Regions from separate parts of the Streptomyces sp. WAC05292 genome, predicted to be linked through region 3. Evidence: riboswitches for the same ligand, from Rfam matches in the RefSeq annotation. Region 3 holds a riboswitch; each other region holds the start of a gene.

Region 1 (3,267 bases), on a different contig from region 3:
CTCCTCCGCGACGAGCTCGCTGTTTGCCACCGACCCCATGCTGCTGTTCGCGATCGAGAACAGCAGCAGCAGTGGCAGCGCCGCGCCCGCGTAGGCCAGGACCAGCGTGTTGACCACCGACGCGATGTGGTCCCGGCCGATGCGGATGGCCGCGAGGTAGACGGCCCGCGGTCCCATCGACGGATCCGCCTGGTGGAGTTCCCACACGGCCGACGTCTGGGTGACCGTCACATCGTCGAGAACGCCCAACGATCCGATGATGACGCCCGCGAGGAGCAGGCCGCTCATGTCGATCTCCGGGTAGAGGCCGTGGATCAGCCCGGTGTTGTCGTCGGTGTTGCCGCTGAGGAACGCCCAGTCGATGAACACCGAGCCCAGCAGGCCGATCAGCAGCAGGGACACCAGTGTGCCCAGGACCGCGACCGAGGTCCGGGCGGTCAGGCCGTGGCACATGTAGAGGGCGACCAGCATGATGGCACTGGCTCCGATGACCGCCACGAGCAGCGGATTGGCGCCCTGCAGGATCGCCGGCAGGATGAACAGCGTCAGCACGGTGAAGCTGATGGCGAGCGAGATCAGCGCGAACAGCCCGCGCATGCGGCCCACCAGGACCACGACGAGCGCGAAGAGGCCGGCGAGCACGGCCAGCGGCAGCTTGCGGTTGACGTCGATGACCGAGTACTGGAGGTCGCGGGGCGCGTCCGGGGCGTAGGCCACGACGACCTCCTGTCCGTCGGCCAACTGGCGCGGCGCGCCCGGCTGGACGATTTCGAAGAAGGTCCGCCCCTTGTCGGGCCCGGTGCCGACCTCGACCGTGGCCTTCTTGCAGGATCCGTTCTGCCGGGCGACCGCCTCGCGGCCCGAGGGGGTGGAGGTGTCGCCCGTCGGCGGCACCTGGGAGGCGTTCACCGATTTGCAGTCGACGGTCTCCAGCGCGACCACGCGGGCCTGCTCCGTCTGGCGGTCGAAGCCCACCCCGGAGCGCTCGTGCGCGGGAGCGCCGTTCGGCCAGAGCACGGCCATGCCGACGAACACGGCGGCGGCGAACGGGATCAGCACGGCGGCGATGACCTTGCGCAGGTGCTTCGAGACGGGCGCCGCCGGCCCGTGCCCGTGGCTGTGCCCGTGCCCGTGCCCGTGGCCGTGGGAGTGGCCCGGTTCGTGGGAGTGGCCGCGGCCGTTCGGTGCACGGCCGCCCGAGGGCGGGGGCTCGTGCGGATCGATGGGCTCGCCGGGGGGCGTCGTCGAGGGCGTCACCGGCTGATCATCGCAAGAGATGAGGGGGCCCACTGTTCAGCACGCCACAGATGACGCTAGCGTGGGGGCACCTTTGCACAACGCGGGAGCTCGGAGCACCGGGCTGAGAGGGCGCTGATCACCGTACGCGCGGACATGCGTACGGGAGGAGGCTGCGCCGACCGCCGAACCTGTTACCGGGTAATGCCGGCGTAGGGAGATCAGGTCTCATGACCATTCAGGACGCACGCACGCCTGCCGCCGGCCGGGACGCCGACGGCCAGACCGAGCGCCAGCCGGGCTGGCACAAGGGTTATGTCGCGGGCTCCCGCCCCGACATCCGCGTGCCGGTTCGCCAGGTCCACCTCACCAACGGCAAGGACGTGACGCTCTACGACACGTCCGGGCCGTACACCGACCCGCAGATCGAGACGGACGTGCGCCGCGGGCTGCCCCCGCTGCGCGAGAACTGGATCATCGGCCGCGGCGACACCGAGGAGTACGCGGGCCGCCCGGTGCGCCCCGAGGACGACGGCATCAAGCACACGTCGCCGCGCGGGGGCCTCAAGAACCTCGACGCGGTGTTCCCCGGCCGACCGCGCCTGCCCCGCCGGGGGCGCGACGGCCAGGCCGTCACGCAGCTCGCGTACGCGCGCCGCGGCGAGGTCACCCCGGAGATGGAGTACGTCGCGATCCGCGAGAACGTCTCCCCCGAGGTGGTCCGCGAGGAGATCGCGGCCGGCCGTGCCGTCCTGCCGGCCAACGTGAACCACCCGGAGATCGAGCCGATGATCATCGGCAAGAGGTTCCTGGTGAAGGTCAACGCCAACATCGGCAACTCCGCCGTCACCTCGTCCATCGAGGAGGAGGTGGAGAAGATGACCTGGGCCACCCGCTGGGGCGCCGACACGGTCATGGACCTCTCCACCGGCCGCAACATCCACACCACGCGCGAGTGGGTGCTGCGCAACTCCCCCGTGCCGATCGGCACCGTGCCGCTCTACCAGGCGCTGGAGAAGGTCGACGGAAAGGCCGAGGAGCTGACCTGGGAGATCTACAAGGACACGGTCATCGAGCAGGCCGAGCAGGGCGTCGACTACATGACGGTCCACGCCGGCGTGCTGCTGCCGTACGTCCCGCTGACCGCCCGCCGCAAGACTGGCATCGTCTCCCGCGGTGGCTCGATCATGGCGGCCTGGTGCCTGGCGCACCACAAGGAGAACTTCCTCTACACGAACTTCGAGGAGCTCTGCGAGATCCTCGCGGCGTACGACGTCACCTACTCGCTCGGTGACGGCCTGCGCCCCGGTTCCATCGCGGATGCCAACGACGCGGCGCAGTTCGCAGAGCTCAAGACGCTCGGCGAGCTGAACACGATCGCCAAGCGCCACAATGTGCAGACCATGATCGAGGGCCCCGGGCACGTCCCGATGCACAAGATCAAGGAGAACATCGACCTCCAGCAGGAGATCTGCGAGGAGGCGCCGTTCTACACGCTCGGCCCGCTCACCACGGACGTGGCACCGGCCTACGACCACATCACCTCGGGCATCGGCGCCGCGATGATCGCCTGGTGGGGCACGGCGATGCTCTGCTACGTCACGCCCAAGGAGCACCTGGGCCTGCCCAACCGCGACGACGTCAAGACGGGCGTCATCACGTACAAGATCGCGGCGCATGCGGCCGACCTGGCCAAGGGCCACCCGGGCGCCCAGGAGTGGGACGACGCCCTGTCGGACGCGCGGTTCGAGTTCCGGTGGGAGGACCAGTTCAACCTGGCCCTCGACCCGGACACGGCGCGCGAGTTCCACGACGAGACCCTCCCGGCCGAGCCGGCCAAGACCGCGCACTTCTGCTCCATGTGCGGTCCGAAGTTCTGCTCGATGAAGATCTCGCAGGACATCCGCCGCGAGCACGGAGGAGACCTGAAGGCCGAGGAGATCCAGGCGGGCATGGCGGAGAAGTCCGCCGAGTTCGCGGCGAGCGGCAACAGGGTGTACCTCCCGCTCGCCGACTGATCCCCCGGGGACC
Region 2 (3,267 bases), on a different contig from region 3:
CCGGCTCCAGGAGAAGAAGGGCATCAAGGCGCCACTGGTCCCGCTGGCCATCGGCGGCGCCGCCATGGTCATCGCCGGGTACGTGAGCGGCGCCGAGGGCGCCTGGGTGGCGATGGCCCTGACCGCGCTCGCGGTCCTGGTCTGGCGGATGACCGAACCGCCGGAGGACTACCTCAGGGACGTCACCGCCGGCGTCTTCGCCGCCTTCTACGTACCGTTCCTGGCGACCTTCGTCGCGATGCTCCTCACCGCGGACGACGGCCCCCAGCGCGTGGCCGCCTTCCTCGTCCTGACCGTGGTCAGCGACACGGGCGCCTACGCGGTCGGCTGGCGCTTCGGCAAGACCAAGCTCGCCCCGCGCATCAGCCCCGGCAAGACGCGCGAGGGGCTCCTCGGAGCCGTCGTCTTCGCGATGGCCGCCGGCGCCCTGTGCATGGAGTTCCTGGTCGACGGGGGCGCCTGGTGGCAGGGGCTGGTCCTCGGTCTCGCGGTCGCCGTCAGCGCCACCCTCGGCGACCTCGGCGAGTCGATGATCAAGCGCGACCTGGGCATCAAGGACATGGGCACGCTGCTCCCCGGCCACGGCGGGATCATGGACCGGCTGGACTCGCTGCTGCCGACCGCCCCCGTGGTCTGGCTGCTGCTGGCCCTCTTCGTCGGCACCGGCTGAGCCGACCGGGTTATCCTGAAGGGCGCACCACCACCGGTGGTGCGCCCTTTCCCCGTGGCAGCGGGGATGCATCTGTGAGGTCTCCGGCGCGGACAGCGCCACCGCCACCGGCTCCGCACGCGCGGAGGTCGTCAGACCTCGTCGCCCTGAGGAGGACCGAACATGGCACCCCGCCCCGCTCCGGGAGAGCTCACCTTCGTCGCGCCGAAGGCCGCGAAGAAGCCGCCCCGGCACCTGGCCGACATGACGCCGGCCGAGCGCCGCGAGGCCGTCGCCGCGATCGGCGAGAAGCCGTTCCGGGCCAAGCAGCTCTCGCAGCACTACTTCGCCCGCTACGCCCACGACCCGGCCGAGTGGACCGACATCCCCGCCGGCTCCCGCGAGAAGCTCCGCGAGGAGCTGCTGCCCGAGCTGATGAAGGTCGTACGGCACATCTCCTGCGACGACGACACCACCCGCAAGACCCTGTGGCGCCTGCACGACGGCACCCTCGTCGAGTCCGTCCTGATGCGCTACCCCGACCGGGTCACCATGTGCATCTCCTCGCAGGCCGGCTGCGGCATGAACTGCCCGTTCTGCGCCACCGGCCAGGCCGGACTGGACCGCAACCTGTCCACCGCGGAGATCGTCCACCAGATCGTCGACGGCATGCGCGCCCTGCGCGACGGCGAGGTCCCCGGCGGCCCGGCCCGGCTGTCGAACATCGTCTTCATGGGCATGGGCGAGCCGCTCGCCAACTACAACCGCGTCGTCGGCGCGATCCGCCGGCTGACCGACCCCGAGCCCGACGGCCTCGGCCTGTCGCAGCGCGGCATCACCGTCTCCACCGTCGGCCTGGTCCCGGCCATGCTGCGCTTCGCCGACGAGGGCTTCAAGTGCCGCCTCGCCGTCTCCCTGCACGCCCCCGACGACGAGCTGCGCGACACCCTCGTCCCGGTGAACACCCGCTGGAAGGTCCGCGAGGTCCTCGACGCCGCCTGGGAGTACGCCGAGAAGTCCGGCCGCCGCGTCTCCATCGAGTACGCCCTGATCCGCGACATCAACGACCAGGCGTGGCGCGGCGACCTCCTCGGCCGGCTGCTCAAGGGCAAGCGCGTCCACGTCAACCTGATCCCGCTGAACCCGACGCCCGGCTCCAAGTGGACCGCCTCGCGGCCCGAGGACGAGCGGGCCTTCGTCGAGGCCATCGCCCGCCACGGCGTGCCGGTCACCGTCCGCGACACCCGTGGCCAGGAGATCGACGGCGCCTGCGGCCAGCTGGCGGCCGCCGAGCGCTGACGGCCCCGGCCGGAGGCCCGAGAGGTGCGGAACCGGCCGCGGGGTACCCTGTGGCCGAACCAATTCCACATTCCGACAGGGGAGCGCCACAGCGCTGAGAGTGCGGTCACCGTCCACCGCAGACCCTCTGAACCTCGCCCCGGTCATTCGGGGTAGGGAGTTCGGTCACCACTCAAGCTGTTGCGCCCTGCCCGGCGTCCGCTCGCGAAGCGCCCGGCGGGGCCGCGTCTTCTCCTGGTCACACCCAGGAGGAATCACCAGTGAGCACCACCACCAGGAGACTCGCGGCCACCGCGCTCGCGACCGCCCTCGGCGCCGCCGCGCTCAGCGCCTGCGGCGGCGGCAGCGGGGACGGGTCCGCGGCCGAGGGCAGCGGGGCACCGGCGCAGAAGACGGTCACGCTCGTCTCCCACGACTCCTTCGCCGTGACCGACGCGGTCCTCAAGGAGTTCGAGCAGCAGAGCGGCTACACCGTCAAGGTCCTCAACTCCGGGGACGCCGGCACCGCCCTCAACCAGGAGATCCTCACCAAGGGATCCCCCCGCGGCGACGTCTTCTTCGGCGTCGACAACACCCTCCTCTCGCGCGCCCTCGACAACGGCATCTTCACCGCGTACGAGGCGAAGGGCCTCGACGCGGTCAAGCCGGAGTTCGTGCTCGACGCACAGCACCGGGTCACCCCCGTCGACTCCGGCGACATCTGCGTCAACTACGACAAGGCGTACTTCGCCGGCAAGAAGATCGCCCCGCCGCAGACCCTCGACGACCTGGCCAAGCCGGAGTACAAGGACCTGCTGGTCGTCGAGAACGCGGCGACCTCCTCGCCCGGCCTCGGCTTCCTCCTGGCCACCGTCGGCAAGTACGGCGAGGAGGGCTGGAAGGACTACTGGGCCAAGCTCAAGGCCAACGGCGTCGAGGTCGTCGACGGCTGGGAGCAGGCCTACAACGAGCGGTTCTCCGGCTCCGCCGGGGGCAGGAAGGCCAAGGGCGACCGCCCGCTGGTCGTCTCCTACGCCTCCAGCCCGCCGGTCGAGGTCCTCTACGCCGAGCCGCAGCCGGCCGAGGCCCCCACGGGTGTCGCCACCGGCACCTGCTTCCGCCAGACCGAGTTCGCGGGCCTGCTCAAGGGAGCGAAGAACGAGGCGGGCGGCAAGGCGCTCATCGACTTCATGATCGGCAAGAAGTTCCAGGAGGACATGCCGCTCAAGATGTTCGTGAACCCGGTCGTCAAGGACGCGCAGCTGCCCGAGCTGTTCACCAAGCACGGCGCCGTCGTGGAGAAGCCCGAGACCGTGGCCCCCGACACCATCGCCAAGAAC
Region 3 (3,267 bases):
CTGCCACTGGCCGCGCGGTACGACGGCCTCGTTGAGGGCGGCCGCGACGCCCGACGGAGCCGTGGTGAGGGTGGCGACCACCGCGTCGAGGGTGGTGCCGGCCGCGACCTCGCGCGGCTCGCCGTTGACGGAGATGGTCATGCGTACGCCTCCTGACGTGCGGTGGAGAAGCGGCTCGGGCTGAACGGCAGCGCGACGTCCGGCAGCGTGCCGGTCGCCAGCAGTTCGGCCATGGCGTCGCCGGTGAGCGGGGTCAGCAGGACCCCGTTGCGGTAGTGCCCGGTGGCGAGGTGCAGGCCGGGCAGGGCGGTCGGGCCGAGCAGCGGGGCGTTGTCGGGGGAGCCGGGCCGCAGCCCGGCCAGGGTCTCGGTCAGCGGGAGTTCGGTGATGCCGGGCACCAACTCGTGGGCGTCGCGCAGGAGTTCGTACACACCGCCGGCGGTGACCGTGGTGTCCCAGCCGAGTTCCTCGCTCGTGGCTCCGACGACGAGCTCGCCGTTCTCCCGCGGCACCAGGTAGACGTGGCTGCCGCGCACGACCGCCCGGACCGTCCGCGACAGGAACGGCCGGTACGCCGCCGGCACGGCGAGCCGCAGCACCTGCCCCTTGACGGGCCGCACCGGCGGCAGGACCTCCTGCGGCACGCCGGCGAGGCGCCCGCTGAGCGATCCGGCGGCCAGGACGGTCTGCCCGGCGCGCAGCTCGGTGCCGTCGCCGAGGACGGCGCCGGCCGCCCGGTCGGCTTCGAGGAGGAGGCGTTCGGCGTGCGCCCGGCGGATGTCCACCCCGGCGCGTTCGCAGGCGGCGAGCAGGGCGGCCGCGAGCCGGCGCGGGTCCACCTGGTGGTCGCCGTCCACGCGCAGGCCGCCCCGGACGCCGGGGGCCAGCATCGGCTCCAGTCGCCGGCACTCGCGGCCGGTGAGCCATTCCGACTCCAGGCCGCAGCGCCGCTGGAGGGCGTGCAGTTCCCGCAGGTGGAGCCGGTCGTCGGCGTCGAGGGCGACGGCGAGGGTGCCGCACGCCCGGTAGCCGATGTCCATGCCGCCGCTGGCGTCGGCCAGCTCGGCGGCGAATTCCGGGTAGCGGGCGGCGGAGGCGAGGTTGAGGCCCAGCAGGGTCTCCTCGCCGTAGTGGAGCTCCGTGACCGCGGCGAGCATGCCGGCCGCGACCCGGGCCGCGCCGCCGCCGGGCGCGGGGTCGGCGAGCGCGGTGCGCAGCCCGCGGCGCGCGGCCCGCCAGGCGGTGGCCAGGCCGATGATCCCGCCCCCGATGACGAGGACGTCGGATCCCTTCCGAGATGAGTGCATGGGCGTCCAGCCCCTCCCTTCGCCGGCATGACCCGGATCAGGTTCGTACGGTCGGAGGCAGCTTCAGCCTCCCTCTCAGCCCGGTGCGCCCGGACTCCCGCGACAGGTACGGTGGCCACAGTAGCCGTTCCTCTTCCGGGAGCGGGAGGAGGCCGGAGGGCCGCCCCGCCGGACCCCGCGGCAACTTCACTGACTGATCGTCAGGTCGCTAGGGTGGTCGCGTGAGCGAGCAGACGGAACAGAACGAGCACGGCGTCGTCATCGTCGGCGCCGGGATGGCCGGGGTCCAGACCGCGGTGGCCCTGCGCGAGCAGGGCTGGACCGGCCCCGTCACCCTGCTGGGCGCCGAGCCCCACCAGCCGTACGACCGGCCCCCGCTGTCCAAGGCGGTGCTGCTCGGCAAGGCCGAGGACTCCGCCTTCGACGTCGACTTCGAGGGCCTCGGGATCACGCTCCGGCTCGGCGTCGAGGTGACCGGGCTGCGGCCCGCCGACCGCGAGCTGGACACCGAGGCCGGGCCGGTCCCGTACGGGGTCCTGGTGCTGGCGACCGGCGCCGAGCCGCTGACCCTGCCGGGAGCCGAGGGCGTGCCCGGCGTCCACCTGCTGCGCACCCTCGACGACGCGGCCCGGCTGCGTCCGGTCATCGCGCGCGCCCCGGCGACCGTCGTCGTCGGCGCCGGCTGGATCGGCGCCGAGTTCGCGACCGCCGCCCGCGAGGCCGGCTGCGCCGTCACCGTCGTCGAGGCCGCGGACCGGGTCCTGGCCGGGGCGCTGCCCGCCGAGGTCGCCGCCGCGATGGGCCGCTGGTACGGGGAGATCGGCGCCGACCTGCTCACCTCCGCCCGGGTGGCGTCCGTCGAGGCCGGGCGGGTCCTGCTGGCCGACGGCCGCGAGCTGCCCGCCGGCGCGGTCGTCGTCGGCATCGGGGCCAGGCCCGCCACCCGCTGGCTCGCCGGGTCGGGCGTCGAGCTGGGCCCCGACGGCTCGGTCACCGCCGACGCCCACCTGCGGACCTCCGTCCCCGGGGTGTACGCGGTCGGCGACTGCGCCTCCTTCCCCTCGGCCCGCTACGGGGCCCGGCTGCTGGTGCACCACTGGGACAACGCCCTCCAGGGGCCGCGGGTCGTCGCCGCGAACATCCTGGCGGGGGAGCCCGTGGAGGCGTACGACCCGGTGCCGTACTTCTGGTCGGAGCAGTTCGGCCGGTTCGTCCAGTACGCCGGCCACCATGCGGACGCCGACACCCTGCTGTGGCGCGGCGACCCCGCCGGGCAGGCCTGGTCGGTGTGCTGGCTGCGCGCCGGGGCCATGGTCGCGATCCTGGCGGTGGGCCGCCCCCGGGACCTCGCCCAGGGCCGCCGGCTCATCGAGGCGGGCAGCCCCGTCGACCCGGCCCGCGTCGCGGACCCGCAGACCCCGCTCAAGGCGGCGGCCGCGTAGCCTCCGCCCGGCCGGGCGGCCGGGCGGCCCCGGACGGGTCGGCCCGGGTACCGGCGGCCCGTGGGAGGTGGCAGGCTTGTGCCGTGACCGAGATTGACGCAAAGATCGATGCCCTTGTCCCCGCCTGGCTCCACCTCCCCGACATCGCCGAGATGATGGGCGTCGAAGTGACCCGGGTCCGCCAGCTGGTCAAGGAAGGTCAGCTGATCGCGGTGCGCCGCGGGGAGAACCGCGCCCTCCAGGTCCCCGCCGACTTCATCGACGGCGACAAGCTGGTCAAGGGCCTCACCGGCCTGCTGACCGTGCTGAAGGACGACGGCTTCTCCGACGAGGAGATGCTGGAGTGGCTCTTCACCGCCGACCCGACCCTGCCCGGCACCCCCGTGCAGGCGCTGCGCGAGAATCGCGGCACGGAGGTCAAGCGCCGCGCCCAGGCGCTCGCCCTCTGAGCCGAGCCCGACAGATCCGACCTGGCGGGCGGGCCCCCGCCGTGTGCGGCGGGGGCCCGCCCGCCGCAC

Evidence for each region. A riboswitch is a leader RNA that binds a small molecule or an ion and turns the genes downstream of it on or off. The one in region 3 is predicted to bind thiamine pyrophosphate.
Region 1: it holds a riboswitch for thiamine pyrophosphate, as region 3 does, so the genes downstream of both, thiC (phosphomethylpyrimidine synthase ThiC) here and thiO (glycine oxidase ThiO) in region 3, are expected to answer to the same signal.
Region 2: it holds a riboswitch for thiamine pyrophosphate, as region 3 does, so the genes downstream of both, EF903_RS14835 (thiamine ABC transporter substrate binding subunit) here and thiO (glycine oxidase ThiO) in region 3, are expected to answer to the same signal.

What each region holds. Positions count from the first base shown of each region.
Region 1 covers NZ_RPSE01000001.1:20,512-23,778, forward strand. The annotation lists gene EF903_RS00120 (YibE/F family protein) at 1-1,257, opposite strand, end outside; TPP riboswitch at 1,330-1,472, shown strand; gene thiC (phosphomethylpyrimidine synthase ThiC) at 1,467-3,254, shown strand.
Region 2 covers NZ_RPSE01000111.1:13,219-16,485, reverse strand. The annotation lists partial or broken gene EF903_RS14845 (phosphatidate cytidylyltransferase) at 1-670, shown strand, start outside; gene rlmN (23S rRNA (adenine(2503)-C(2))-methyltransferase RlmN) at 833-1,948, shown strand; TPP riboswitch at 2,016-2,125, shown strand; gene EF903_RS14835 (thiamine ABC transporter substrate binding subunit) at 2,209-3,267, shown strand, end outside.
Region 3 covers NZ_RPSE01000069.1:18,046-21,312, reverse strand. The annotation lists gene thiS (sulfur carrier protein ThiS) at 1-141, opposite strand, end outside; gene thiO (glycine oxidase ThiO) at 138-1,307, opposite strand; TPP riboswitch at 1,305-1,418, opposite strand; gene EF903_RS11075 (NAD(P)/FAD-dependent oxidoreductase) at 1,529-2,749, shown strand; gene EF903_RS11070 (Rv2175c family DNA-binding protein) at 2,833-3,198, shown strand.